DNA from 3 places in the Bacillus sp. XF8 genome. Region 2 is predicted to be linked to each of the others. Evidence: riboswitches for the same ligand, from Rfam matches in the RefSeq annotation. Region 2 holds a riboswitch; each other region holds the start of a gene.
The links. A riboswitch is a leader RNA that binds a small molecule or an ion and turns the genes downstream of it on or off. The one in region 2 is predicted to bind S-adenosylmethionine.
Positions count from the first base shown of each region.

Region 1: it holds a riboswitch for S-adenosylmethionine, as region 2 does, so the genes downstream of both, J4P91_RS20760 (methionine ABC transporter ATP-binding protein) here and J4P91_RS16370 (MetQ/NlpA family ABC transporter substrate-binding protein) in region 2, are expected to answer to the same signal.
Region 3: it holds a riboswitch for S-adenosylmethionine, as region 2 does, so the genes downstream of both, metK (methionine adenosyltransferase) here and J4P91_RS16370 (MetQ/NlpA family ABC transporter substrate-binding protein) in region 2, are expected to answer to the same signal.

Region 1 covers NZ_JAGDQK010000035.1:75,800-86,118, forward strand. Annotated here, with positions in the region: gene sufB (Fe-S cluster assembly protein SufB) at 323-1,720, opposite strand; gene sufU (Fe-S cluster assembly sulfur transfer protein SufU) at 1,769-2,200, opposite strand; gene sufS (cysteine desulfurase SufS) at 2,190-3,410, opposite strand; gene sufD (Fe-S cluster assembly protein SufD) at 3,410-4,702, opposite strand; gene sufC (Fe-S cluster assembly ATPase SufC) at 4,718-5,503, opposite strand; gene metQ (methionine ABC transporter substrate-binding lipoprotein MetQ) at 5,739-6,545, opposite strand; gene metQ (methionine ABC transporter substrate-binding lipoprotein MetQ) at 6,648-7,454, opposite strand; gene J4P91_RS20755 (methionine ABC transporter permease) at 7,484-8,149, opposite strand; gene J4P91_RS20760 (methionine ABC transporter ATP-binding protein) at 8,142-9,167, opposite strand; SAM riboswitch class I at 9,639-9,748, opposite strand; gene J4P91_RS20765 (hypothetical protein) at 9,874-10,218, opposite strand.
Region 2 covers NZ_JAGDQK010000025.1:5,429-15,747, reverse strand. Annotated here, with positions in the region: gene J4P91_RS16380 (ABC-F family ATP-binding cassette domain-containing protein) at 1-232, shown strand, start outside; gene J4P91_RS16375 (hypothetical protein) at 332-649, opposite strand; SAM riboswitch class I at 889-1,002, shown strand; gene J4P91_RS16370 (MetQ/NlpA family ABC transporter substrate-binding protein) at 1,088-1,900, shown strand; gene J4P91_RS16365 (methionine ABC transporter ATP-binding protein) at 1,913-2,953, shown strand; gene J4P91_RS16360 (methionine ABC transporter permease) at 2,928-3,596, shown strand; gene J4P91_RS16355 (glycosyl hydrolase family 18 protein) at 3,639-5,663, opposite strand; gene J4P91_RS16350 (DnaJ family domain-containing protein) at 6,039-6,410, shown strand; gene J4P91_RS16345 (thioredoxin family protein) at 6,421-6,735, shown strand; gene J4P91_RS16340 (hypothetical protein) at 6,750-7,004, shown strand; gene J4P91_RS16335 (TetR/AcrR family transcriptional regulator) at 7,200-7,784, shown strand; gene J4P91_RS16330 (MFS transporter) at 7,849-9,090, shown strand; gene J4P91_RS16325 (helix-turn-helix transcriptional regulator) at 9,154-9,405, shown strand; gene J4P91_RS16320 (MFS transporter) at 9,483-10,319, opposite strand, start outside.
Region 3 covers NZ_JAGDQK010000027.1:75,529-85,847, forward strand. Annotated here, with positions in the region: gene J4P91_RS17175 (glycosyltransferase family 4 protein) at 1-211, shown strand, start outside; gene J4P91_RS17180 (molybdenum cofactor guanylyltransferase) at 270-878, opposite strand; gene J4P91_RS17185 (MogA/MoaB family molybdenum cofactor biosynthesis protein) at 875-1,384, opposite strand; gene J4P91_RS17190 (hypothetical protein) at 1,799-1,978, shown strand; partial or broken gene J4P91_RS17195 (hypothetical protein) at 1,985-2,176, shown strand; gene J4P91_RS17200 (GNAT family N-acetyltransferase) at 2,191-2,715, shown strand; gene metK (methionine adenosyltransferase) at 2,757-3,956, opposite strand; SAM riboswitch class I at 4,123-4,245, opposite strand; gene pckA (phosphoenolpyruvate carboxykinase (ATP)) at 4,475-6,061, shown strand; gene J4P91_RS17215 (ATP synthase subunit I) at 6,387-6,758, opposite strand; gene J4P91_RS17220 (hypothetical protein) at 7,213-7,434, shown strand; gene J4P91_RS17225 (DMT family transporter) at 7,463-8,368, opposite strand; gene J4P91_RS17230 (iron-sulfur cluster biosynthesis family protein) at 8,481-8,804, opposite strand; gene J4P91_RS17235 (Nif3-like dinuclear metal center hexameric protein) at 9,207-10,124, shown strand; gene J4P91_RS17240 (HAD family hydrolase) at 10,175-10,319, opposite strand, start outside.

The DNA.
Region 1 (10,319 bases), on a different contig from region 2:
TAACACCAAAAAATAACATATTAATTATCATTCAAAAATCTAATATACTATTACGATAAAATAAAAATAATGTTGTCTTTCTGTAAAACTTTAAGCTAAATAACTCTAAGGGATACAGTGTTACTGCCCTTTATAAGTATAGTGGTACTTTTATATCATCATTAACCTAATAAATTGTATCATGATTACAACATTAGAAATTGTTCAAATCGAGTCAGATAAATTCCATCTTAAATTGGCCACAAAGGAACAAAAAAGTGACTTGAAATTCTACATGAGAAAACCCCGCCACAATTTTTGATGTGACGGGGTTTTTGAAGTTTTAACCAATAGAACCTTCCATCTCGAATTTGATTAGACGGTTCATTTCAACTGCGTATTCCATTGGAAGTTCGCGAGTGAATGGCTCGATGAAGCCCATTACGATCATTTCTGTCGCTTCCTGCTCAGAAATACCGCGACTCATTAGGTAGAATAATTGTTCTTCTGATACTTTTGATACTTTCGCTTCGTGCTCAAGTGAAACGTGATCGTTTTTGATCTCGTTGTAAGGAATTGTATCAGATGTAGATTGGTTATCCATGATTAACGTGTCACATTCGATGTTAGAGCGAGAGTTTGTCGCTTTTGGTCCGAAGTGTACGATACCACGATACGTTACTTTACCACCATGTTTTGCAATCGATTTAGAAACGATTGTTGAAGATGTATTTGGCGCTAAGTGAATCATTTTCGCACCAGCATCTTGGTGTTGGCCTTTACCAGCAATCGCGATAGATAATGTTAAACCACGAGCGCCTTCGCCTTTTAAGATAACTGCTGGGTATTTCATCGTTAATTTAGATCCGATGTTACCGTCAATCCATTCCATCGTTGCGTTTGCTTCACAAACAGCACGTTTTGTAACTAGGTTGTATACGTTGTTCGCCCAGTTTTGGATTGTTGTATAACGGCAATATGCATCTTTCTTAATGATGATTTCTACTACCGCACTGTGCAGTGAGTTTGTTGTGTAAACAGGAGCCGTACAACCTTCTACGTAGTGTACGTGTGCGCCTTCGTCTACGATAATAAGCGTACGCTCGAATTGTCCCATATTTTCAGAGTTAATACGGAAATACGCTTGAAGTGGTGTATCAACTTTTACACCTTTTGGAACGTAGATGAATGATCCACCAGACCAAACTGCAGAGTTTAATGCTGCAAATTTGTTGTCAGTTGGTGGGATTACTTTTCCGAAATGCTCGCGGAAAATATCTTCGTTCTCTTTTAATGCGCTATCTGTATCTTTGAAGACGATTCCTAGAGCTTCTAGGTCTTCTTTCATGTTGTGATATACAACTTCAGATTCGTACTGTGCAGATACACCAGCTAAATATTTTTGCTCAGCTTCTGGAATACCTAATTTATCAAATGTCGCTTTAATTTCATCAGGTACTTCATCCCAAGACTTCTCAGATTTCTCAGATGGTTTTACGTAATACGTAATTTCATCGAAATCTAAGTCGTTTAAGTCGCCGCCCCATTGTGGCATTGGCATTTCGTAGAACTTATCCAGTGATTTTAAACGGAAGTCTAACATCCACTGTGGTTCTTCTTTCATACGTGAAATCTCTTCAACGATTTCTTTTGTTAAACCGCGTCCAGCACGGAAAATCGAAACGTCTTTGTCCTTGAAACCATATTTATAATCGCCGATATCTGGCAGTTTCTTCGCCATGTTGGTATGTCCCTCCTTAGATAACCTCGTGTTTAGGAACCTGTAACATTACTTATCTTCGTTTAAGCCTTTTTCTAACGCTTTCCAAGCTAATGTTGCACATTTAATACGTGCTGGAAACTTGCACACGCCTTGTAATGCTTCAATATCTCCTAAATCTACGCTGTCATCATACTCTTTTCCTAGCATCATATCAGAGAAAATTTTAGAAAGCTGAAGTGCCTCTTCAATTTTCTTTCCTTTTACTGCTTGCGTCATCATCGAAGCTGAAGACATGGAGATAGAACAACCTTCTCCCTCAAACTTCGCTTCTTGTACAATACCATCTTCAACTTTCATCGTAAGTTGAATGCGATCGCCGCAAGTTGGATTGTTCAAGTTAACGGTAACACTATCTTCTAACACGCCATGGTTACGAGGATTTTTATAATGATCCATAATAACTTGACGATATAACGTATCTAAATTATTAAATGACATTTGTGAAATACTCCTTTGTTTTCGTTAGCGCTTCAACAAATGTATCGATTTCTTCTTTTGTATTATATAAATAGAAGCTTGCACGTGCTGTAGAAGAAGCTTTTAACCACTTCATAAGCGGCTGTGCACAGTGATGTCCTGCGCGAACCGCAATGCCTTCTACATCTAATACTGTCGCCACATCGTGCGGATGCACTTCATCAATATTAAATGTAACAAGACCAGCGCGATGCTTTGGACCATAAATTGTAACGCCATCTACTTCTGATAGTCTTTCTAAAGCGTACTGCGCTAATTCATGCTCATGCTTTTCAATATTATCAAGACCGATTTCTTCTAGGAAATCAATTGCCGCTCCAAGTCCGATCGCATTACCGATAATCGGTGTACCAGCTTCAAACTTCCACGGAAGCTCTTTCCACGTAGAATCTTGCAAGTCTACAAAATCAATCATTTCACCGCCAAACTCAATTGGCTCCATATTGTCTAGCAATTCCTTCTTACCATATAATACGCCGACACCTGTAGGCCCGCACATTTTATGAGCGGATAACGCGTAGAAATCACAATTTAAATCTTGTACATCCACCTTCATATGAGGTGTACTTTGTGCACCGTCTACGACCATGATTGCACCATTTTGATGTGCGATTTCTGCGACTTCTTTTACAGGGTTAATCGTTCCAAGTACGTTAGACACATACATGATAGAAACGATTTTTGTATTCGGTGTAATCGTTTGACGTGCATCTTCAATAGAGATTGTTCCGTCTGGCTGAAGCGGAAGATATTTTAAAGTTGCGCCTGTTTTCTTCGCAACTTGTTGCCACGGAATAATGTTACTATGGTGTTCCATGTAAGAGATGACGATTTCATCGCCTTCTTTTACATTTTCCAGGCCATAGCTCGCTGCTACTGTATTTAATGCAGTTGTTGTTCCGCGCGTGAAAATAATTTCTTCCATTGATTTCGCGTTAATAAATTTGCGAACTTTCTCACGTGTACCTTCATACGCATCGGTAGCTTTCGTACCGAGCGTATGAACACCGCGATGCACGTTAGAATTATATTCTTTATAGTAACGTTCTAACGTTTCAATGACTTGAATTGGTTTTTGAGAAGTTGCTGCACTATCGAAATATACAAGTTGTTTACCGTTCACCTTTTGATCAAGAATTGGAAACTGTTTGCGTATTTCATGAATATCCATTAGCGAACTTTCCTTTCGATTACCTCAACAAGCTGCGCTTTTACTCCTTCAATTGGAAGCTCATTTACAACAGGTGCTAAGAATCCATGGATGACTAAACGTTCTGCTTCTTTCTTCGGAATACCACGGCTCATTAAGTAGTATAGTTGAATTGGATCTACGCGGCCTACAGAAGCTGCGTGACCTGCCATTACATCGTCTTCATCAATTAGAAGAATTGGGTTTGCATCACCGCGTGCTTTTTCATTTAACATAAGAACGCGAGAAGATTGTTGTGCATTTGATTTAGATGCACCATGTTCAATCTTACCAATTCCGTTAAAGATAGATGTTGCATTATCTGTTTGTACACCGTGTTTTAAAATGAATCCTTCAGAGTGTTTACCGAAATGAACAACTTTAGTTGTAAAGTTTTGTGTTTGACTGCCACGACCAATTGTTACTGTTTTTGTATCAGCAAATGATCCGTCGCCCATTAAGTTCGTTACGTTCTCTGAAATTGTATTTCCGTCATTCATAAGGCCTAATGCCCACTCAATACGACCGTCACGTCCTACAACGCCGCGGCGATTTACGTAAGTCGTTACATCTTTTGCTAATAGATCAACTGCACCGAATTTCACTTGTGCACCTTGTTCTACGATTACTTCTGCTACAATATTCGCAATACCTGTAACAGTTTCATTTGCTACGTAGTTTTCTACGTATGTTGCAGAACTATTAGCATCAGCTACGAATAATACGTGGTTATATACGTTTGCTTCTTCGCCGTCTACTAAGAATACAGCTTGAAGTGGTGTTTCAAGAACAACGTTTTTTGGAACATATACAAATGCACCGCCGTTGATCAATGCTGCATGAAGTGCTGTTAAGCGATGCTCATCCACCTTCACGCCATCTTTCATTAAGTACTTTTGTACTAAGTCAGCATGCTCAGTTGCAGCTGTTACGATATCTGTGAAAATAACACCTTTTTCTTTTGCTTCATCAGCTAAAGAAACGAATGCAGTTGTACCAGTACGTTGTACCAATACACTGTTATTTTCATCGATTAAATTTTTCACTGCTTCTGGAAGTTCTGCTAAAGAACTTACAGGCTCTTGCTTAGGAGTAGCGCCTTTTCCGATAAAGTCCCATTTATCAATTTTTGTTTTATCAGGCGTTGGCATTGGAAGTTCAGTTGCTTGTGCAAGAGCTTGTAAGCGGAACTCAGTCAACCAAGCAGCTTCGTTTACTTCGCTTGCGCGCTGACGGATTGTTTCTTGATCGAAAGGTAATGTACCGATTGTCATGTTTATGCTCCTCTCTTACGCTTCTTGCTCTGCTGTTTCGTCTTCAATACCTAATTCTTTTTTAATCCAGTCGTAACCTTCAGCTTCTAGACGTTGTGCAAGCTCAGGACCACCAGATTTCACAATGCGACCGTTCATCATAACGTGAACGAAGTCTGGAGTGATGTAGTTTAATAAACGTTGGTAATGCGTAATCATTAGGCAACCAAACTCTTCACCGCGCATTTCGTTAATACCTTTAGATACAACTTTTAATGCATCGATATCAAGACCAGAGTCGATCTCATCTAAGATTGCAATTTTTGGCTCAATCATCATTAATTGAAGAATTTCGTTACGTTTTTTCTCACCGCCAGAGAAACCTTCGTTTAAGTAACGTTGTGCCATTTCTGGATCCATTTCTAGGAATTCCATATTTTTATCTAATTTGCGGATAAATTTCATAAGAGAAATTTCATCGCCTTCTTCACGACGTGCATTAATTGCAGAACGTAAGAAGTCAGCGTTTGTTACTCCGCTAATTTCACTTGGATATTGCATTGCTAGGAATAGACCCGCTTGTGCGCGCTCATCTACTTCCATTTCTAGTACATCTTCACCGTCGATGATGATGCTTCCTTCTGTTACTTCATATTTTGGGTGACCCATAATTGCAGAAGATAAAGTTGATTTACCTGTTCCGTTAGGTCCCATAATTGCGTGGATTTCTCCACCTTTTACTTCAAGGTTTACACCTTTTAAGATTTCTTTACCATCGATTGATACATGTAAGTCTTTAACCGTTAATGTAGAACCAGCCATCTCAATACCTCCATTAATCCTCTATATACATTTTAAAAATTCCTAAAACATTCACATTCTCATTTTATTCTCATTCTAATTTTATATCAAATAAAATGATATCGCAAACGCTGAGAAAATGTAACAATTTTTTCACAAATGTATATAAGTATTTCCCTCACATCCTATTATGATACACCTTTCTTCTTATATATATAAAGGAAAAAGGGCTGGAAATTTCCTAGCCCTTTCATGCCTACTCACTTACCGGAAGTACTGCTCCCTTATACTCTTTATTAATAAAATCTTGAATTTCTTTTGAATGTAACACTTCTACTAATTCCTTAATTTCTTTTTTCTTTTCATCACCTTTACGAACGGCAATAATATTTGCATACGGAGAATCTGATCCTTCAATTGCAATTGCATCTTTTTTCGGATTTAATTTTGCATCAATCGCATAGTTTGAATTAATAAATAATGCATCACCTTCATTATTTTCGTATAACTTTGGCGAAAGCCCTGGCTCAACATCTGTTTTAAACTTCAAGTTTTTTGGGTTCTCCACAATATCTTTGACTGTCGCTTTAACGACATCTACACCATCTTTCAGTTTAATGACGCCACCTTTTTGCAATAATGCAAGCATACGACCGCGTTCCGCCACGTTATTACTCATAATTACTGTTCCGTCATTTGGAAGGTCTTTTAAACTTTTATATTTCTTAGAATAGATTCCCATAGGCTCTAAATGAATTTTTCCTGCATTTACAATTTTATACCCCTTTTCCTCAATCTCCTTGTCTAAATAAGGGATATGTTGAAAATAGTTTGCATCAATTTCTTTATCTGCTAACGCTTTATTTGGTAACACATAGTCTTGGAATGTTTTAATTTCTAATTTAATGCCTTTTTTCTCTAATATAGGCTGCGCTTTTTCTAAAATAACAGCATGTGGTACATTCGAAGCTCCGACAACAAGTGTATTTTCATCTTTCCCGCCGCAAGCAGCTAATGCAAATACAAAGATTGCTATAAAAATGGATAATATAATTTTCTTCATCAGATGTCACCCTTATTTTTGTAATTTTTAGAACATTTATCGTATATTGATTTTATTAGGTACAAAATAAGAGCTGGCATTTACCAGCCCTTTTTATACCTATTATTCTTTTACAGGAACAACTGCGCCTTTATATTCCTTGTTAATGAAGTCTTCAATTTCTTTGGAATGTAATACTTCTACAAGTGCTTTAATTTCTTTTTTATCTTTATCGCCTTTACGAACTGCAACTACGTTTGCATATGGAGAATCGTTTCCTTCGATCGCAATTGCATCTTTCGCTGGGTCCAATTTTGCATCAATTGCATAGTTTGAGTTAATTAAAACAGCATCGCCTTCTTTGTTGTTATACACTTGTGGCAATAAACCAGGCTCGATATCTGTTTTGAACTTCAAGTTTTTCGGATTTTCCGCAATATCTTTTGGAGTTGCTTTTACTGGGTCTACACCATCTTTAATTTTTAAAACGCCCTCTTTTTGCAAGATTGCTAACCCACGTCCATGGTCAGCAACAGAGTTACTCATGATGATTGTGGCTCCGTCTGGAAGCTCTTTTAAGCTTTTATACTTTTGAGAATATACACCAATTGGCTCTAAATGAATTTTACCCGCTATTTCAAATTTATATCCTTTGTCTTTAATCTCTTTTTCTAAATACGGAATATGCTGGAAATAGTTTGCGTCTAAATCTTTATCCGCTAATGATTTATTCGGCAGTACGTAATCTTGGAATGGCTTAATTTCTAATTCTATACCTTTTTTCTCAAGTAACGGTTTTGCCTTCTCTAAAATCTCAGCGTGTGGTACGTTAGAAGCACCGACAACAAGCTTATCTTCACTTTTTCCTCCACAAGCAGCTAAACCAAAAATTGATGTTGTAATAAGTGCTGAAAGTAATAATTTTTTCATGCTGTAAACACCCTTCCCTTTTAATAAATTTACCGTTTGTCAATTCGAGTTGTAACAAAATCACCGATCCATTGAAGCAAGAAGACAACGAGTAATACACAAATTGTTGCAACAATTGTCACATCGTTATTTCCGCGCTGGAATCCTTCTAAATAAGCAAGTGTGCCAAGCCCTCCAGCACCGACAACACCAGCCATTGCTGTATAACCAACAAGAGCGATTGTCGTTACAGTAATACCAGATACCAGTGCTGGTAAGGATTCCGGAATCAATACTTTCCAAATAATCGTGCTCGTTTTTGCCCCCATTGCTTTTGAAGCTTCAATTACCCCTTTATCAATCTCGCGAAGTGCAATTTCAACCATCCTTGCATAAAATGGTGCTGCTCCAATAATTAAAGCTGGTAGTGCTGCGCTTGCCCCAAGAATTGTTCCAAGAAGAATTTTCGTAAATGGAATTAATAAAATAATTAAAATGATAAATGGAATGGAACGAAAGATATTTACAAATGCTCCAATCACTGTGTGAATCGCTTTGTTTTCCCACAAGTTATCTTTAGATGTCATAAAGAGTAATAGTCCTAAAATAAGACCGAATACAAATGTGGCAAGTGCTGCGATTGCCGTCATATATAATGTTTCACCTGTCGCTTCTAGCATTTTACTCCAATCAACGTTTGATAATAATTTATCCATGTGCAATCACCTCCAGCTCTACTTGCTCCTGATTAATTCCTGCTATTGCTTGCTGGATTGCTGCTTCTTCACCATTTAAGTGAACAATTAAATTTCCATAAGACCCATTGTTCGTTTGTGCGATATTCCCTTGAAGTACACTCACTTCAATATCCTCTCGCCTCATTAATCTTTGAAGCACTGGACGCTCTACGGAATCACCAATAAACTGCAAACGAATAACTTTTCCATCTGGATATTTTTCCAATAAACTCTCAATCGCTTCATTTGTATCTTCAGAATCCGTTAACTGTTGTACAAATCGTTTTGTAATCTCCTGCTTTGGATTGCGGAATACATCTAGTACAGGACCACTTTCTACGATTTTCCCTTTTTCCATTACCGCAACGCGATTACAGATTTTTTGAATGACATGCATTTCATGTGTAATCAATACGATTGTTAAATCAAGGCGTTTATTAATATCTAATAGTAAATCTAAAATTTGATCTGTCGTTTCTGGATCCAGTGCCGATGTTGCTTCATCACACAAAAGTACTTTTGGATCATTCGCTAATGCTCTCGCAATCCCAACGCGCTGCTTTTGTCCACCGCTTAACTGTGATGGATATGCATCGCCTCTTCCTTCTAATCCAACAAGGCGGATTAACTCATCCACGCGCTTGCTTCGCTGTACTTTATCAACCCCTGCAATCTCAAGTGGGAAAGCGATATTTTCACGTACAGTTCGTGACCAAAGTAAGTTAAAGTGCTGAAAAATCATTCCGATTTCTTGTCTTGCCTTTCGAAGCTCATTCCCAGTAATTGCTGAAATAACACGATTAGCTATCGTAATCTGTCCGGAAGTTGGTTTCTCTAATTGATTAAACAATCTGATTAAAGAACTTTTACCAGCGCCGCTATATCCGATAACACCAAAGATCTCACCTTTTTCTATTTTTAAATTGGCGTCATCTACAGCAGTCACATCACCGTTTTTTGATTTATATATTTTCTTTACGTTCTCCAATAGGATCATGGTGTTCACCCCTTTTTTGTTTAAAAAGCGTAAGCGGCTTGTTTAGAACAAGAGGGCGTTGGAACCCCTGACGCAGAGGCGCTTTTTGCCTCGCAGGAAGGGGTGAAACGACCGACTGTTCTAGCCGCTGAAGCTGGATTTCTTAAAAAGCGTAAGCAGCTCGTTCAGAATGTGAGGGGGATGGAGCTTCTGACGTAGAGGCGCTTTTTACCTCGCAGGAAGAAGCGAAGCCACCGAACATTCTAGCTGCTGAAACTGGATTTCTTAAAAAGCGTAAGCGGCTCGTTTAGCTCTGCTCCTACAAATTCTTTTTATCTTTTCATGCAGGACGCAAAAATCTTGCCGCCGGGCTAAATTATTTAACGATTCTTTTTATTATTTGAATGTCCTCCTCATTCAAACAATAAAAAAACCTTTCTGCTTTTTGTATGAGCAGAAAGGTTTATATGCGTATATCAACATTATCCCTTCCTCTCATCTTTCAAAGCAATCGCTTTGCAGGAATTGGCACCATTTCAACATAAATGTTGACGGTTGCCGGGCTTCACAGGGCACAGTCCCTCCACCTCTCTTGATAAGAGAAATCAGATTGAATTTTCGTCTGATTTAAAATCTATTAAATTGTCTATATTTTATGAATTGAATTGTATCAACATACATCCACTATGTCAACAAAAAAATTCTCAAAAAACAAAACTTCAGAATATTAAGCGCCTACTTGCATTGGTTTACATATATGAAATACGGATTCTAATAATAACATCGTACGATACGTTCCATTATATTGAACACGCCCGCTGTGCAATAGTGTTTGCAACCGAATATTTCCAGTAACTAATCGACGTAAATCTTCCTCTCGAAAGCAAACAATTTGCTCTGTTCCCTTCGCACTCTTCAAAAGTTGTATATACTCTCTTGAAATTTGAAGTGAGCAACACTCATCTCCAAAACGAAAATTAATCGTTTTTTCTCCTTGCCGAAGAAGCGGTTCTAGATGATATTGGTTATTGGCATACGTTACAAATGATTGAAGCAACGAATATAATCCCATTCTAGTCACATCCTTCATTTCACTTTCTACTAATACCATTCCATCCTACCAAACAGCAATCCTGTTACTTTCTCTCGACAAATAACGTATCACTTCTATCC
Region 2 (10,319 bases):
TGGTGGAGAGCAAACGAAGGTACGTTTATGTGAACTTATGTTAATGCAGAGTAATGTCTTAATTTTAGATGAGCCAACGAATCACTTAGATGTGTATGCGAAAGAAGCATTAAAAGAAACACTAGCACAATATAAAGGAACCATTTTACTCGTTTCTCATGAGCCTTCTTTTTACGAGTCTTGGGTGACTCGAGTTTGGAATCTAGAGGAAATGGATGTTACTAAAAAATAAGAGAGCTATTTATTTAGGAGCATCATGGGAAAGGCATAAAATATTTTAGTGAGAAAATTGCGAAAGCAGCTACATGTTAAGTAGCTGCTTTCAGATTATTTACTGGTTTACTTGTAATCGTTCTTGAATGAATAATAGTAATTTAACAATACTGTCTTCCGTATAAATATCAAATTTTTGGCGATGAAATTCACCATGTTCATGATAAAAAATAAGTTCGCCTTTCCCAGCAACTTCATTTATCAGCATATGAAAACTAAGTGGTGTTGCTACGATAGAACCGTTATCATCTCGTAAAAGGATTTGGCATAGTGTTCCTTGTTGTCCCTCTTCATATAAAAAGTCGTAATGAAAGGATTGGGATAGTTTTTCTATCTGAGATAATAGTAGGGTTTGTATAGCATTTTTTTCCTGCATACAATATAGCCTCTTTTCGTATATAAGTATAAAGTATTTACTTTTATTTAGTATATTCATTATGAGGATAACTTGTATATGGTTATCAATCAGAAACTTTGATAGTATCTCTAGAAATGGTTACTAGCTGAATTGATTTGTTATTTGTAAAAAGTTTATATTCAGAAAAATATGATTGACAAAATTTTTTGTAAGATTTACTATTAGTACCATAACTTTTGGAAAATTTAATACAGATACTCTTATCCAGAGTGGCGGAGGGACTGGCCCTATGATGCCCGGCAACCGAGCTTATGAATAATAAGCTAAGGTGCTAATTCCTGCAAAACGATTTTCGTTTTGGAAGATAAGAGAGGAGCTTATTTTGTCTATTCGACACCTCTCTTATTTGAGAGGTGTTTTTTGTTTAAGAACAGATATATTGAGGGGGAATTTTATATGAAGAAGTTGGTGCTAAGTATTGTAAGTGGAGCGGTATTATTATTAGGCGCATGTAGTGCGGATTCGAATAAGGAAGCAAAAGCGCTAGATGAGAAAAAGGTTACAGTTGGTGTAACGGGGGGACCACATGAACAAATTTTTGAAAAAGTAAAAGAAGTAGCGGCAAAAGATGGATTACAAGTTGATTTACAGATATTTAATGATTATGTAGCGCCCAATGTATCGTTAGACGAAAAAGATATTGATGTGAATAGCTATCAAACGAAGTCCTACTTAGATGTATTTAAAGCAGAGCGTAATATGAAATTGACAGAAGTGTTTTCAACGGTAACATTCCCGATGGGAGTATATTCTAAACACTTAAAAGATGTAAAAGAGTTAAAAGATGGAGATGCAATTGCTGTACCAAATGATCCAACGAATGAACTTCGGGCATTAAAATTATTTGAAAAAGCAGGTGTTTTAAAGGTTGATCCAAAAGCAACAGAGAAAGCAACTGCAAAAGATGTGATTGAGAATCCGAAGAATTTGAAAATTGTTGAGTTAGAGGCGTCACAATTACCAACGCAGCTAGATGAAGTGAAAGCAGCAGCAATTAATACGAATTTTGCATTAGGTGCGAAACTAAGTCCAGCTAAAGATTCTATTTTCCGTGAAGGAAAAGATTCACCATATGTAAACTGGGTGGTTGTTCGTACAGAGAATAAGGATGATGCAGCTGTAAAAAAATTAAAGAAAGCTTATCAGTCTAAAGAAGTAAAAGAGTTTATTGAGAAAAAATTTGATGGTTCTGTTTTGCCGTCTTGGTAGGAGCTGACTATAATGATTGAATTGAAAAATGTATCCAAAGTATTTACAACAAAAAAAGGTAAGGTTGAAGCTCTTAAACCAACTTCTCTTAAAGTAGAAAAAGGAGAAGTGTTTGGAATCATCGGATATAGTGGTGCTGGTAAAAGTACATTAATCCGTTGTGTCAATGTATTAGAAAAGCCAACAACAGGAAATATCATTGTAAATGAAAAAGATTTAACAAATTTGTCTACAAAAGAGTTAGCGAAGGCGAGACAAAAAATTGGGATGATTTTTCAAGGATTTAATTTATTAAAAACAGTCAATGTTTATGAAAATATTGCATTACCTTTACGTCTAGCTGGGATTTCAAAAACTGAAATTGAAAAAAGAGTAGAAAAATATTTACGTATTGTTGACCTTTTTGATAGAAAAGATGCATATCCAAGTGAGCTTTCTGGTGGTCAAAAACAACGTGTTGCGATTGCGCGTGCACTATCCTATGAACCAGAAGTTTTGCTAAGTGATGAAGCGACAAGTGCATTAGACCCAGAAACAACGGATTCTATTCTAGATTTGTTATTAGAAATCAACGAGAAAATAGGCATTACGATTTTGCTAATTACACATGAAATGAATGTAATACAACGTATATGTGATCGAGTTGCTGTAATGGAGCATGGGGCTGTGATTGAGAGTGGCACAGTAAAAGACATTTTTACAAATCCACAACATGTAACAACGAAAAAATTTGTGAACAGCGCTTTTGCAGCCAAAATTCCAGAAGAAGTACAGAAAGAGCTAAAAAATACTGGAGAGATTGTAACACTCTCGTTTATAGGGAACTCTTCAGGAGAACCAGCATTGGCTGTTGCTACAAAACGATTTCAAGTGTATCCCAATATTTTATCCGGCAATATTACACAACTAAAACATGAAGCGTATGGTAAGCTCGTTGTTCATATGCAAGGTGAAGAAAACGAGATACACCGAGCTTTAGTATTTTTACAGGAACAAGGGATCATTGTAGAAGGAGGTAGGGAAGAGTATGGGAAACAAGTCCTTTTGGGATGAATGGGGTAAGATGATATGGGAAGCAACGATTCAAACATTTCAAATGACATCAATTTCACTACTTATATCAATTATTATTGCATTACCACTAGGAGTAACACTTGTTTTAACAAGGCCTGGTGGTCAACTAGAGAATAAAGTTGTATACCCTATTTTTAATACAATTATTAATGTCATTCGTTCTATTCCATTTATTATTCTATTATTCTTCATTCTACCGTTTACAAAGCTGATTATGGGGACTTCAATTGGTGTGAAAGGTGTGATTGTACCGCTTGTTGTATTTACAGCTCCCTATATTGCACGTTTAATGGAAACAGCTTTACTAGAAGTGGATCGTGGTGTAATTGAGGCATATCAAGCGATGGGGATTTCTACTGTGAAAATTATTTGGCACGTTATGGTTAGAGAAGCGCGTCCATCTCTTGTGCTTGGCTTAACGATCGCAACGATTGGACTAATAGGTGCAACGGCAATGGCTGGACTGGTAGGTGCAGGTGGACTTGGAGATTTAGCATATCGATTTGGTCATTTACGGTATGAACCGGAAGTTATGTATGCAACGGTCTTTATCTTGATTATTCTTGTTCAAGGATTACAGTCTTTAGGTAATGGGATTGCTAGAAAATTAAAGAAAGATTGATAAAAGACGATATCTCAATAAAGAAGAGATATCGTCTTTTATTTAGTTTCCAGATATCACAGCATTTAGAATCTCTGCTGGATTTCCTGTCCCAGCACCACCAATTGTAACTGTTCCACCAGCAGGAATGTCACCATTCCATCCTGCATTCGTAATAACATAGTGGTTATTTGTATTACTTACAAGTTTAGAGTCCCAAACTTGTGTTAAACTTCCGTTGTAATCAAATTCTAAATTCCAATTTTTAATAGGGATTGTTCCTGTATTTTTAATTGTAATAGAGAAGTTGTAGCCATTTCCCCAGTTTGAAGTAACTGAAAATGTCACATTACCATTTCCCCCTGGTGGAGTTGTACTACCATCATCGGTTTTGACAGTAATAGAGGACGGTTGTGATTGATTACCAGCCGCATCTTTTGCGACAATTGAAAAAGTATATTCTGTATTTGGTTTTAAATTTTTAATCGTAATGCTATTCGTAGTTGCTGTCCATTTCTCAGTCCCAGAGGTTATTTCATATTCTGTGATACCAACATTATCAGTAGATGCAGTCCAAGATAATTGGACTAGATTTGAATTCTTATTTGTGACTGTAATATTTTTCACATTTGTTGGGGCTTCATTATCTTTTTGGTTAATAGGTCCACCTAGTAATTCTGTAACTAACGTATCAAGCAGTTTTGGGCCACTACAACTATATCTTGGACTGGTGCGACAGTCACCGCTTAATTCCCAAAACATTGCCCCACCCAAACCTTTTGTTTTTATATAATCCGTTTTATATTTCATAGATTCATTGTCATCATAGCTTATAAATGTTCCAGTAGCTTCATTATATAAATATGGAACTTTAGCAGTGTCGTTCCAGTATCGAACAAAGCCGTTTTTATTTACGTAGTTAGCTGCCAAATCACCATAATCATATACACCTGTATCTCCTGTAGAATAATCATCCCAAGTTCCTTTAGAAGCTAGTTTCCCATCACTTCCTGGTTTACAAGGTTGATATTGTCCGTTGTTATCTTTTCCGCAACTTTTCCAGCCACGACCATAGAAAGGAACACCTAATACAATTTTATCGGCTGGTACACCTTCGCTTTTATAAATTTCAACAGCTCCATCGACATAAAACTTTGTACCAACTGCTGGGTCTTTAGGATCTCCGTATAATGCAGCATTATGATTAGAAGTTGTATCCCATCCGCCGTGAAAATCATATGTCATGATGTTAATCCAATCCACGATTTGGGAAACCTTTTTCAACTCTGTATGATCAGCGTAGCTCTGACTTGCCCCTGACGCAATTGTTAATAAATATTGTTTTCCATCTTCAGAGCCTGCTTTATTTAAAGCATTTCGGACATCGTGAAGGAGTAATGTGAAATTTTGCTTATCCTCAGGACGATAACTTCCTCCTGGTATGGTTTCAACGCCTGGATACTCCCAATCTAAATCTACACCATCAAAACCATATTCACGAATGAAGGCGACTGCAGATTCTGCAAATATTTTCCGTGTTTTTTCATCGGCAGCTACATCAGAAAAACGATTAGACCACGTCCAGCCTCCAACTGAGATAATTGTTTTTAAGTGAGGGTACTTTGCTTTTAGACGTTTCATCTCACCGAAGTTTCCGCAGCGAGCATACTTGTCGCAATCTTCCCATGTTGTACCCGAGCCTGGAAAAGATTTATTAACATCGGCCCAAGGTTCGCCTAGCACAAGAGTACCATTTGGTACCTCTTTATTTTGCAATGGTACACTAGATTCTTTACAGGACCATGTTTGTTTATTAGGATTGTCAGGATGTGTAGAAGGATTCCCGTGTTTGCCATTCCAGCAAATATCAGCAAAAGCATAGTTCAAATGAGTAAGCTTTGATGCATCGATGTCGGCAACTTGATAATTGCGGCCATAGATACCCCAAGAAGGAAAGTATCCAATAATCTTTTGATTTGTTTTGGAGGAGTCTGCTGATACAAAACTAGGAGTGATAAAGTTTGTAAGAAAAAGAGGTAGGAAGAGTAGTAGAGATAGGAACAAGAATGTGATTTTTTTTGACCTCATAATCATTTCCCCTTTCTAAATAAAAAGATATATTTAATGGCTATTGCCAATAAATCAAAATGAATCTAGACGTAAAAATGTCTAGACTACCGAAACGAACAGATGTCACGAAGTCTATACAAGTAAGGGAGATTGATTACATCGTAACAAATGTAAGATTTTGTGTAAACGCTTTATTTATACAGAAAGGATTTTCTCAATTATAAGAATAGCTATAATGCGAATTATATATATATATCTAGTCAAATCGATTCAAAAATTTTAATTTAGAGGATAATTTGAGAAAAAATTGTTTGAAGTTATTGTTTCATATCATAGCAGCGATATGAAATTTCATGTAAAATAATAGTAAAAATATGTAAGGGAGGGAATGAAGTGGATGTTTTCTTAAGCATTGCTGAAGAAAGAATTCGTCAATCAATCAATAATGGTGATCTTGATGACCTTCCAGGTAAAGGGAAACCACTGCAATTAGAAGACCTTTCAATGGTACCTCCAGACCTAAGAATGAGCTACAAAATTTTGAAAAACGCTGGTATGATTCCGGCAGAGATGGAATTACAAAAGGATATATTGAAAATAGAAGATTTAATAGCTTGTTGTTACGATGAAACGGAGAGAGCAAAATTAAAAGAAGAGTTAACAGAAAAAACGCTTCGATTTCAACAGTTAATGGAGAAGAGAAAAATAAAAGGAAATTCAGCATTTCGTATGTACCAAAATCAAGTGTTTCGTAAATTACGCTAAGAGGGGTAACATGAGAAAATTTCAAATGATAGAAGAATTAGTAGCATATATTGAAGAGCAAAGGTTATTACTTTTATTCATAAAAACCGAAAATTGTGGTGTTTGTGATGTGATGTTAGAGAAAGTAAATCACTTATTGAAACAATATCATGCTGTAGAAAACATTGTAATATCACTACAGGATATGAAAGAAATTTCAGCGAAGTATTTAGTATTTACAGCTCCAACCATTTTATTATTTCATGAAGGAAAAGAGATACTTCGTGAGTCAAGATTTATTTCCTTAGAGAAGATAGAACGATCATTACAGTTATTAAAAAAATAAAGGAGGTATTTGATATGGGATTTGTAATAGCGGCATTATTGTTTTTAGTTTTAATTGGAATGATTGTAAAATCAATAAGATCGAATAAGCGGAAAGTAAATCTTTATAAAACAGGTAATGGTGATAGTACGACAACTACAGCTACTTCTACACCATTTTTCTTTGCAGGATCTGATAGTGATAGTTCAAACGAATGTGGGAGTTCTTTTGGAGGAGATAGCGGTTTTTCGGGTGGAGATGGTGGTAGCTGTGGTGGCGGTGGAGATTAATGAGAAATACGCTCTTTATGGGCGTATTTCTTTTTAAACAAACGTTTGATTAGTTGGCTTGAACCCGTATAGAATCAGCTAAACAAACGTTTGTTTAAGTGTAATGTATTAATAAATAAGGAATATAGCCTCTTGTAAAAGAGGTTTTATATTTGCTATTATTAGACTGAGCGGTCGGTTTTGTGAGGTGTGAACATGAGAAAAAGTGCAGAAGAGATAAAAAAAGAAATAGCGTATCAAGCAGAAGAGTTGTTTTCACAAAAAGGATACGCTGCAACATCTATGGAAGATATTTGTGAAATTACTGAACGTAGTAAAGGTAGCATTTATTATCATTTTAAAAGCAAGGAAGAATTATTTTTATTTGTAGTAAAACAGCATACGTATGATTGGCTTGAAAAATGGAATGAAAAAGAAAAGCAGTATCGTACGAGTACTGAAAAATTATATGGGCTTGCTGAGTACCATGTAGAGGATACACAACATCCTATTTTTAGCGCAGTTGAAGAATTTTCTATGAGTCAAGTTGTAAGCAAAGAGATTCTAGATGAAATGCTTGTTTTAGCAAGAGCATCATATGGTGTTTTTGAGAAATTAATTGAGGAAGGCATAAAATCTGGAGAATTCCGTCAAGGAGATATCCGGGATCTTATGTATATTGTGAATGGTTTACTATCTGGGCTTGGGGTACTTTACTACGAGTTAGATTCTGCAGAAATGAAGCGAATTTACAAAAAAGCAATTGATGTATTGCTACAAGGAATGGCAGCTGAATCATAAATCAGCAGCTTTTCTTTCACATTAAAATAGACTGAACGGTCGGTTTATAAAAAGGAGGAATAACATGAAAGATTTACTCAAAAATCGAGCATTTACGCTTGTTATGGCGTCTGATATTTTGCAGCAGTTTGCGATTTGGATTCGGAATATGGCACTTTTGTATTTCATTATGGAGCGAACAAATAATGATCCCGTTTCAGTTTCATTATTATCAGTTATGGAATACGCACCTATTTTTATTTTTTCATTCATTGGTGGTGCGCTAGCAGATCGTTGGAATCCTAAGAGAACGATGGTAGCTGGAGATATGCTAAGTACGTTATCTATTATAGGGATTGTTTTACTGCTAAAAATTGATTATTGGCAGGCTATATTTTTTGCAACTCTTGTTTCAGCAATTGTTGGACAATTTTCTCAGCCTTCATCGTCACGAATATTTAAACGCTATGTAGAAGAAAAACATGTTGCAAACGCAATTGCAGTAAACCAAACAGTGCAGTCGCTATTTATAATTTTCGGGCCAGTTGTAGGATCGATTGTGTATACGCAGCTGGGACTGTTTACTTCACTATATAGCTTAATTGGATTGTTTGCGTTATCGGCTATTACTCTTTCGTTTTTACCAAGATGGATAGAAAAAGAGAAGCCTGAAAGTATCTCATTATGGAATGATATAAAAGAAGGATGGAGGTACGTCCTTCAAACAAAAAATTTATGTATGATTACAATTACTTTCGCGATTATGGGGTTAGCGGTAGGATTAACAAATCCATTAGAAATATTTCTTGTTATTGAACGGTTAGGAATGGAAAAGGAGGCTGTTCAATATTTAGCAGCAGCTGATGGAATAGGTATGCTAATTGGAGGCATCGTTGCAGCAGTTTTTGCTTCAAAAGTACATCCGAAAAAAATGTTTGTGTTTGGCTTGCTAGTATTGGGGATTTCCTTTCTCGTAGAAGGAGTATCTACATCATTTTGGATTACTAGTTTCATGCGATTTGGAACGGGAATTTGTTTAGCCGCTGTTAACATTGTTGTTGGAACGCTTATGATTCAGCTCGTACCGGAGAATATGGTAGGACGTGTAAATGGTACAATTTTACCACTTTTTATGGGAACTATGCTAATTGGAAATTCACTAGCTGGGGGATTAAAAGAAGCGACATCACTTATTATTGTATTTTGTATAGCGATGTCACTTATTCTACTCGCGATTTTACCAATTTTACGTATGAGAATAAATGAAGAAGCCAGAAATAAAAAAGAGGATGGAAATCAAAAGGGGCTTACGGATTCTTTGGTGTAGGAATTTTACTAGAAAAGGGGCGATTTACGCTTCTTTTTTGTATGGGAATTTTTTGACAACTCCATGTACCAAATATATACTGATGTTGTAAAAACGATTTTACAGGTTAGGAGAAAAGATGTGAAAAATCAAATTTACGAATTGCGCACTGAAAATAATATTTCACAAGGTGCATTAGCTGATAAATGTAAAGTTTCAAGACAGACGATAAATGCAATTGAAAATAATAAATATGATCCAAGTTTAGCACTGGCATTTCGTTTAGCTGAAGTGTTAGGGACAACGGTTGATAAATTATTTTTGTATAAGCAGTAGAGTTTTTAGTGGTGAAACGATATTGATAGAATAATAAAAAAATGTCCCTTTCTGTATGAAGAAAGGGACATTTTCTATTATAGTGTTTCCGACTTTGGAGCAGGTGGTGTAACAGAAGTTGCATTTTCCGGTACTCGTGTTAGTATGAATCCACCTATTATGAATAAAACGATAATACTTAGTACACCAGCATTTGTTTTTCCTGTTAGTTGAGTAGTCACACCAACTAATACTGGCCCCATAATAGCTGCGAACTTACCGAAAATATTATAGAATCCGAAGAATTCATTTGCTGATTCTTTCGGCACAAGCTTTGCAAAATATGAGCGACTGAGTGCCTGAATTCCGCCCTGAGAAGTTGCGACAAGCATTGCTAAAATCCAAAAGTCGAGTGTTGTTTTTAAGAAATAAGCGTATGCACAAATAATGATATAAATAATAATACCAACATATAGCATTTTTTTGCCTTTGAACGTTTCAGATAGTTTCCCATACAGTAAAGCGAATGGACAAGCAACAATTTGTGTTACAAATAAAATAATAAGTAGGTTTGTCGCACTAATACCAAGGTCTGTTCCATAAGCTGTGGACATTGTAATAATTGTATCGACGCCGTCAATGTAGAAGAAATAAGCAAGTAAGAACAAAAATACAGTACGATATTGACGGATATTTTTAAATGTATGAGCTAAACGCTTAAAGCTCATTGTAATTGGTTTTGGATGACGTTCAATATAATGTGTTTGTTCCACATTTTTGAGCATCGGAATCGTAAATAATCCCCACCAAAGAGCTGTAATTGCAAAGGAAATTTGACTGGCAATACCAACTGATAATGGGATTGTTCCTTTTTGGGAAAGGATAATAAGAGCAATACAACCGATAAAGGGAACTGTACTTCCGATATATCCTAA
Region 3 (10,319 bases), on a different contig from region 2:
TGGAAAAACAGGTTTTCTTTGTGGACCTAAAAAAACGGAATCATTTTTATCATCTATTTATCAGTTACTAAATAACGATGAAATGCGTAAACAAATGAGCATAGCTGCTTGTGCCTATGCTGCTACACAAAGCTGGGATGAGATTTTTCACGGTTTATACATGCAATATGAAGAAGTGCTTCAGCAAAACAATGCTGAACTACTTGCGTAATAGGAAAGTTCAACTCATCCGTAATACTCATAAAAGAAAAAGGTATGACTCTATAACGTCATACCTTTTTGGTCTTTTTCTCTTTAAGTAACCGCAAATATTCCTCTTGTGTATTTACATTCATAAACAATTCTTTCGCTACATTCCATTCTTCTTCCATCACATACTTTACGTTACACTGTGATAAAAGTTGTCCCATACTTCGTTTTTCTTCGTTTAACAATGTGTATATTTTTTCTTTTATACTATAATGATACGCCGCTAATAGTGGCTGCTTTCCTCCATCAATAACCGGAACAATTGCCTCATATTCACCACTTATTTGTCCTACTAATGCTGTAATCCACTCATTTGAAAGATTCGGCGTATCACAAGGCGAAATGATATACCACTCCGCCTCTATATGCGCCATCCCCGATACAATCCCAGCAAGCGGTCCCTCTCCTTTATAGGAAGGAATATCTTCTATAACAGGAACGTCTACTAAAGTAACGATCCTTTCTTTTATATCAGGATGACTAATCACAACTACATCTTGCACGGTAGTCTGCATCACTTGAACGATATGCTCGATAAAAGTATGTCCTTGCCAGCTTGCCAATGCTTTTGGCTCACCAAAGCGTCTCGACATACCACCCGCTAATACAATTCCAGCAAGCCTTTTCATTGACGATGCAGCTCAAATGTAATATGACCTAGCTCTGGTAAAATTAATTTGTTCATCGCAAGGCGAACTGCCCCGCTAGAACCTGGCATTGAAAAGATAACTTTTCTTCCAATTGTTCCGCCAATTGCTCTACTTAACATCGCCGCGCTTCCGATATCTTCTAAATAACTAATCATCCGAAACAATTCACCAAAGCCAACGATTTCTTTATCTAACAATGCTGAAATGGCTTCAATCGTCACATCACGCTTTGTAATGCCTGTTCCTCCATTTGTTAATACAACATCAACATCCTCTTGGTGATATCCACTTAATACAGCTTGCCTAATACTTTCTTTATCATCTTTTACAATTTCATAAGCAGTTACCGTATGTCCTGCTTCTAGTAATAATTCTTGTAGTAACTTACCACTCTTATCCGTCTCTTCTGTACGTGTATCAGAGACCGTAATAATTTTACAGCGCACCTCTTTCGGCGCTTGTTTTTTATGTTCTGTTACGCTCATATTTATCCTCTCCTTCTTATAACTACTCATAATTTTATCATATCGTATAAATACTTTATCAAATATGAGATACATCACATATCTACAATTATCTAGTGAATGACCGAAACATTATGATACAATATAAGTATATATAACCATAAAAAGGGATTTTTTCTATACCTCTATTTTATAATCTTAAACAACATGTCCCATGGATTCCTTTTCTTATAATTCTAATTCCCTTTCAACTCATTACCCATAGATTAGATATCAATTTTCTAAAATTATACGTATTCATGCTAAACGGCTCTAGTCGCTATTATCAAGTACCGTGCTTCCTCTTGTTTTAGCATTTTTATTTCAATGGATTAGAAATCGTACGAAATAACCAGATACATACTAAATAAACTTTCATACTTAGGAGGTTCATTCATGGAACTTTATCAAAAACTCACAACCGTATTTATCCTTCTATTTGTCGCTTCCATCAGTGCTGGGATGGCGTTAAAAGATGCTGTACCAAATGCAACGATGGGTGGAATCGGATTTGCAACACTCTTTTTACTATGCAGTGCATTTTGTGCTGGAAAAGCGCGTCAGAAGAAAGGATGATATCCCATGTTCCGTAAAAAAACGACACTTTGTAAGTCATGCGGGAAAGAAATAAAAACGTATAAAAAAGCTTAGATTCATATGCCTTTTCCAGCGAGTGGAATGGCAAATATAAAAAAGTATATTGAACTTGAGCTAGAAGTGTATTGCAGTTCTTGTGCTGGAGTACGTAAAACCCACAGTAATGAAGTGAAATAAAGGAGGTTTTTCACTTGTTCGAAACAAATCGGATTCGTTTACGAAAATTTTCAGAAGGTGATATTCCAACCTATTACCATTGGCGAAATGATATAGTAGTGATGAGCACTACCAGTCTCAATCTCGATACATATTCTTTCTCGGAAACAGAACAGTTTTGCAAACAAATCATTCACTCTTCCACCTCAAAAAGTTATATTATTGAACAGAAAAAGGGTAGCCTTCCAATCGGAATCACATCTTTAATTAATATTGACCCACATAATCGAAATGCAGAATGTATCATCGATATCGGAAAGAAAGATTACTGGGGGCAAGGGTACGGAAAAGAAGCATTAACTTTATTATTAGACTATGCCTTTTTAGAATTAAACTTACACCGTATATCCTTACGTGTATTTTCATTTAATGATAAAGCGATACACCTTTATAAAAAACTTGGATTTCAACATGAAGGTACGTGTAAAGAAGCTGTATTTCGAAATGGAAAATGGCATGATATTGAGCTTTTCGCCTTACTGCAGACAAATTACAAATAAAAAAGCTTTGCGTAAAAACGCAAAGCTTTTTCCTTTTTATATTATAGACCAGCTTGCTCTTTTAAAGCTGCTGCTTTGTCTGTACGTTCCCATGAAAGATCTACATCAGTACGTCCGAAGTGTCCGTAAGCTGCTGTTTGTTTGTAAATTGGGCGACGTAAGTCTAACATTTTGATGATACCAGCTGGGCGAAGATCGAAGTTACTACGAACTAGCTCTACTAGTACTTCTTCAGATACTTTACCAGTGCCGAATGTATCAACTGAAATTGATACCGGTTGTGCTACGCCGATTGCGTATGCAAGTTGTACTTCTGCTTTTTCAGCAAGGCCAGCTGCTACGATGTTTTTCGCAACATAACGAGCTGCGTATGCTGCAGAACGGTCAACTTTTGTTGCATCCTTACCAGAGAATGCACCGCCGCCGTGACGAGCATATCCACCGTAAGTATCAACGATAATTTTACGTCCTGTTAAACCAGCATCACCTTGTGGTCCACCGATTACGAAGCGTCCAGTTGGGTTAATGAAGAATTTTGTTTCTTCATCCATTAATTCTGCTGGTACGACAGCTTTAATTACTTGTTCTTTTAAATCACGATCGATTTCTTCCCATGTAACTTCTGGATGGTGCTGCGTTGAAATTACAATTGTATCGATACGTACTGGTTTACCATTTTCATCATACTCAACTGTAACTTGCGTTTTACCGTCTGGACGTAAATATTCTAATGTTTCATCTTTACGAACTTCCGTTAAACGACGAGCTAATTTGTGAGCAAGTGAGATTGGAAGTGGCATTAATTCTTTTGTTTCATTACATGCGAAACCAAACATTAAACCTTGGTCTCCTGCACCAATTGCCTCAATCTCAGCGTCAGTCATTTGACCTTCACGTGCTTCTAACGCTTGGTCAACACCCATAGCGATGTCAGCAGATTGCTCATCGATAGATGTTAAAACTGCACAAGTTTCTGCATCGAATCCGTATTTTGCACGAGTATAACCGATACCTTGGATTGTTTCACGGACGATTTTTGGAATATCTACATAAGTAGAAGTCGTAATTTCCCCCGCTACCAATACTAAACCAGTTGTTACTGTTGTTTCACAAGCTACACGTGCATTTGCGTCTTTTGCTAAGATCGCATCTAAAATTGAATCAGAAATTTGGTCACAAATTTTATCTGGATGTCCTTCAGTTACAGACTCAGATGTGAACAGATGACGTTGTTTTGTCATGTGGTAAACCTCCCTACAGTAATTGTATATATTGTACGGAACTCATCCTTAATTTGCCACAAACTGCGACATTCATTTATTCTCCCACACAAGTATAAAGAAAAACCTTTCCTAATTATAGAGGAAAGGTTTAATTTGCTACTTGCATACTGCTTTTTGCCCTTCGCTCTTATCGTTCGAGACCGTTCGCCTCGCACAGGTTTTAGCACCTATTCACTTGCTTATTACCGTTACAAGTGAGGTTGCTGGGCTTCATCGGGCCTGTCCCTCCGCCAGCTCGGGATAAGAGAGTATCCGTCCCAACCTATACTAAAGAAATGATATTCATTTGTCAATTAATATTCACATATTCCTACAAGTTTTTCGCATTTCGTGTCGAACAAAATATTAATAGGAAAATAATACATTCACACAAACAAAAATAAATAAATAGTATACATTATTTATATAATTGTGTTATACTCTTGATGGGGATTACGAGAAAAATTTCATTAAAATGAAAAGGATGGTATATAAATATGGGTACTGTGAATGTCCAAATTGGATTACATGAATTACTGAACGGAAGCAACGCACAGATTCAACTAAGCGTTCCACAATTAGTGGAAAAAGTACTAATGAGAAACGAAGGAAAATTAACTTCTACTGGTGCCGTCTCTGCTTCTACAGGAAAATATACAGGACGTTCTCCTAAAGATAAATTCATTGTGAAAGAAGCATCGGTTGCAGACAAAATTGCTTGGGGACCTGTAAATCAACCGATTTCTGAAGAACATTTTAATAAATTATACACAAAAGTATTGGAATACTTAAAAGAAAAAGAAGAATTATTCGTATTTAAAGGGTTCGCTGGTGCTGATCGTAACTATCGTCTTCCATTGCAAGTTGTTAACGAATATGCATGGCACAATTTATTTGTACATCAATTATTTATTCGTCCAACTGAAGAAGAATTAACGAATCATGAAGCTGAGTTTACAATTGTCTCTGCACCAAGCTTTAAAGCAGATCCAGCGATTGACGGCACAAACTCTGAAGCATTTATTATGGTTTCATTTGAAAAACGCATCGTATTAATCGGTGGTACTGAATACGCTGGAGAAATGAAAAAATCTATCTTCTCTATTATGAACTTCTTACTTCCAGAACAAGATATTTTATCTATGCACTGCTCTTCAAACGTAGGTGAAGAAGGCGATGTTGCTCTATTCTTCGGTTTATCTGGAACAGGTAAAACAACATTATCTGCTGACCCACACCGTAAATTAATTGGTGATGATGAGCACGGTTGGTCTGATAACGGTGTGTTCAATATTGAAGGCGGTTGCTACGCGAAATGTATTAACCTTTCTCATGAAAAAGAGCCACAAATTTTTGATGCAATTACATTTGGATCAGTGCTTGAGAACGTTGTAATTGATAATCAAACACGTATTGCAGATTATAATGATACTGCATTAACAGAAAATACGCGTGCTGCATACCCAATTCATGCGATTGATAATATCGTAGTACCAAGTGTTGCAGGACATCCAAATACAATTATTTTCTTAACTGCTGATGCATCTGGAGTATTACCTCCAATCAGTAAATTAAATAAAGAGCAAGCTATGTACCATTTCTTAAGCGGTTACACTAGTAAACTAGCTGGAACAGAGCGCGGCGTAACGTCTCCGCAAGCGACATTCTCAACTTGCTTCGGTTCTCCATTCTTACCACTCGATGCATCTCGCTATGCTGAAATGCTTGGTGAAAAGATCGAGAAACATGATGCAAAAGTATTCTTAGTGAACACTGGCTGGACTGGCGGCGAATACGGCGTTGGAAAACGTATGAACTTAGGTTACACTCGTGCAATGGTGCAAGCTGCATTAAACGGCGAGCTTGATAACGCTGAAACAGCGAAGCATGACGTCTTCGGTCTTGAAGTACCACTTCATGTACCAGGCGTACCTGATGAAGTATTAATGCCTGAACAAACATGGGCTGATAAAGCTGCTTACAAAGCAACAGCAATCGAACTTGCAGGTAAATTCAAAGAAAACTTCAAGAAGTTCGAGAACGTTTCTGAAAACATTATCAAATTAGGTGGCCCAATCGCTTAATTGAACCTTTACTGTCTGAATGACCTTTACTCATATGAATAAGTATATTGTAACCTGAAAGTTTCGCGTACTCACCGACAAAACCCATGCGGCTTTACAGGTTACACATACTTACATAAAAAAGAAGCTTACGCTAAAAACGTAAGCTTCTTTCTATATATTCACTTTGATTTTTCCTCATATAAATCGCGGCTTTGAAAACAAAAGCAGATTCCCCACTCACTTTCTTCTTTTGTTTTCACATGGCATGGGGCGAAAAAAGGCACTGTCCGCTTCTACCCATGGTCGGACGCTCTCTCCCACCTAAAAGAAAAGGTTCTTGTATTTATTTCTTCGCATCTTTCATGCTATAGTATCCTAAATTAATAACGATTAAGAAATAACCACCCATAATCCCCACAGCAAATGCCCACATGACCATATGGTGTTCAATCTCATACATAATAATCGCGCCTAGTATCGCTGCTGCGAACCGATTAATCATACCAAGTGTTGGTGCTTTACTCTTTTTTACAATACTATCTCCAAGCTTTTCAATACGTCTTCCTAAAATCCAAACACAATACATACTAACGAGTAAACCAATCCCAACGCCTAAAAAGTGAGCAGAAAAAGGTGTCATCGCCCATCCTAATAGCATCGCGCCTAGCAAATAATACATTTGGATTTTAAATGACCTTAGTGACATACTAATCATGCAGTTCTCCTTTATCACTATCATCTTATTTACATATCATCAGACTTTATCTGTTACATTCAAAGAAAAAACAACATAACCACTATGTTTACGTTGTTAAAATATTTTTCAGAAATAATATTATACAAGATTTCTAGTTTGGAAGCAGGAGCAATTTGTGACGTTTTTGCAAACATTTTTTCATAGATTTACAAAAAAATGATATCAATCTACAAAAATATGGATATGATGTATATATATCCACTTTAATTTTCCAATATATAAACCATGTTCTTGGAAACAAAAAGAGACCTCCACGCGTTTTCTCCTTTTGTTTTCACTCGGCATGGAGCGAAAAAAGGATCTGACCGCTTCTATGCATAAGCGGCTCCTCTCCCCCGCCTAAAAAGAAAAGTTTTACGTCAGTTTTTCAATTTACATGCATGTAGTAAGTACACAAAAAAGGGGGCTTCTAATGATTTATTTTTTAATGGCTCTCATTCACCTTATTATCCCTGCACTTATAGGACTCTCGTTATATTGGTACACAAAAAAACATAGTATTTTCTATGCCGTCCTCGGTGTCCTTCTCCCGGGTATTATTCTCATTGCACTGTTTCGCATACCATGTCTCAACTTAATTCCACTTATTACTGCTATTTTGTTCCTTATATTTTTACCAAAAATAAAAAAATAGGAAAGCAGACCATAACTGATCTGTTTTCCTATTTTGATATATGTTCTGATATGGCAGACTGCGTCTCAAGTTTTTCAGATTTCACAAACCATAAACCGAGAAAAATAATACATCCGCCAATCATTTGTTGCAGCGAAATATGTTCCTTCGCCCATACCGCCGCAAATACAACTGCAACAAATGGCGTAATATACATATACACCATCGTATGAGAAGCCCCAATTTTTTGAACTCCAATATACCACATAACTAAACCGAATACCGTTACAAAGAAAATAGAATATAATAGCGCAAACCATGACATCCCTTGTTCAATTTGAAATGGCAACGAAAAAGTATGCCATCCGCTCAGTATAACGAGCGGAATCGCTCCAACAACTGCTGACCATGCCGTCACGCGGAGTGCTGAATATTTTTTGATAAGTGGTCCTGCTAAAACTGGATATAGCCCCCAGCATATCGATGTAATGAGCCCAATTCCATTTCCATAAAAAGAACCAGCAAGTGAATGTCCAGCTAATAACACAAGCGCTGCACCAGTGCAGGCTATAATAGAACCGACTAACTTTCTCTGGGAAAACTTCTCTTGTTTCAAAAAAACCGCAAACATCGTTGTAAAAATAGGTGAAATAGAAATGAGTAAGGAAGCATTCGTAGCGGATGTATATTTGATGGTTTCCATAAATAATGTTTGATACAGCACAATTCCCACAACACTAACTACAATGAGCCTCGGTATATCTCTTAATTCCATATGCAATGACTTTTCAATATAAAATGTAAGTAATAATAATAGCGGTCCTGCTGCAATCATCCGGAGCGCAGTAAACTCAATTGCTGAAAATTCTTCAAGTCCGTATTTTCCAATTGTATAATTTACACCCCAAATAATAACAACACTTAAAAGTAATAATTCAATCCCCCATCTTCTCATGCGTATCCCCTCCGCACAAAAGATTATACAGAAAATTCAATCTAATGTACATTTAATTAGCTAAAAAGTTTCATAAGAAAAAGGAGCTTATGATTCGCTCCTTCTTAATCAGTTACACTCGAATATGAAGTTTCATGTTTGGATTATAAAATTGACTTGGACTTTTCAGTTGAAAATGTCCCCCTGATTCATGTAAATCAACAGTCAACTTATCATCCATAAAAACAAGCTTTGTGCGATCCGCAATAAACTGCAATTTATTTGATTCAATCTCTACATCACGTTCATCTTTTTCTGATACAGCCACTAAATCAATAATTCCACTCATCACACAGCCGCATCCTTCATTATCATAAAACAACTTTATAAACTTTGCTTCACTTGGAATCGTATCCATAATTTTTTTATATGCTGCATCTGTTACAGTAACGTACATATACCATTTCCTCCTACCTCTTTACATAAAGTGAAACTTTAATCAGTGGGGGTTTTCTCCATCCCCCACTGATTATCAGCCCGCACCAATCGGGCTTTTACGGGCAGTTTATCTCCCACCTAACTTCTTTAGAAAAGCGGAAGCGACTCGCTCAGAATCGCAGGACGTTGGAGCACCCGACAGAGAGGCGCTTTTTGCCTCGTCCGAGGGGGCGAAACGACCGGAGATTCTAGCCGCTAGAGCTGGACAATGCTTTCGCCGAATTTTGAGGTGGGAGTATTACTGCCCGCAAATAGCGGGATAATTCTTATATTGTACCATTCTTTTTATAAATTCTATCCATTTATTGTATACAGAAAATTAAGACTACTATACAATGTATTTGATAAAGGAGGATGTATTATGCCAGCTTTAAAAGAAATCCAACCTGCACTAGATTCTTTATTTCAAATCAAAAAATACGGAAAAGACGGTGCCTTCAGTCGCTTTATTCCGGCTGTATACGATCCAATCGATTTTCCTTGGCAACAATTTTTTGAAGCAGACTTTGTAGAGAATTTTAACGGACTTATGATAAAAGGTGCTGAAACTGTAAATACTGTCTTTTTAGCAGTATTCCCAACAGATGATGTTCTTGAAAAATTCATCTCACAATCGAAACCAGGTGATTTACTTTTTATGCATCACCCCCTTGTAATGGAATGCGGTGATCCTCTCGGAAAATCTGGACGAGGCTTTGTACCAATCCCAGCGCACTATTTACAAGAAATCAAAGATAAAGATCTTTCTGTTTATACATGCCATGGCCCAATGGATCATCATCAAACATATGGAACAAGCATTGCGATTGCTAAAGCTCTAAAGGCCGATGTAGTAGATGGTTTTGCTTATGATGATAAAGATATACCATGTGGACTCATTTGCGAAATACATGAAACAACAACAAGAAACCTCGAACAACATCTAAAAGAACTCTTCTATATTCCATATGTAGACTTCGAAGGCAAACGCCATGAATCTATCACAAAAGTTGCAATTATCGCTGGATGCGGTGATAAAATAGATCTTCTCCAAGAAGCAGAAGAAAAAGGCGCTGAAGCCTATATCACTGGAGAAATTCATTGTCACATCGATAATGATTACGGCAGATACAAATATTCATTAATTATGGATTATGTGAAAGAAACAAATATGTCGCTTATCGGTGTGTCACATTCAGCTTCTGAATATTTAGTTAAGAAAACATTAATGCGTGATTGGTTTATACAAAACTTTGACGCAGACGTTGTTTTGCTACCTCAAAAACGATGGTGGTATTAAATGCGAATTCTCACACTTTCTTTCATTTAAAAAGAGATATGTAGCTGAATCTACATATCTCTTTTTACTACCTTCAAAATCTCATGAGGGGTTTGAAAAACATAATCGGCTTCTTCAAATCCCTTTGTTGTTTTCGCTCCCCATAAAGCTAAACCAAATTTTGTTCCAGCTTGTTTCGCACATTGTAAGTCATAC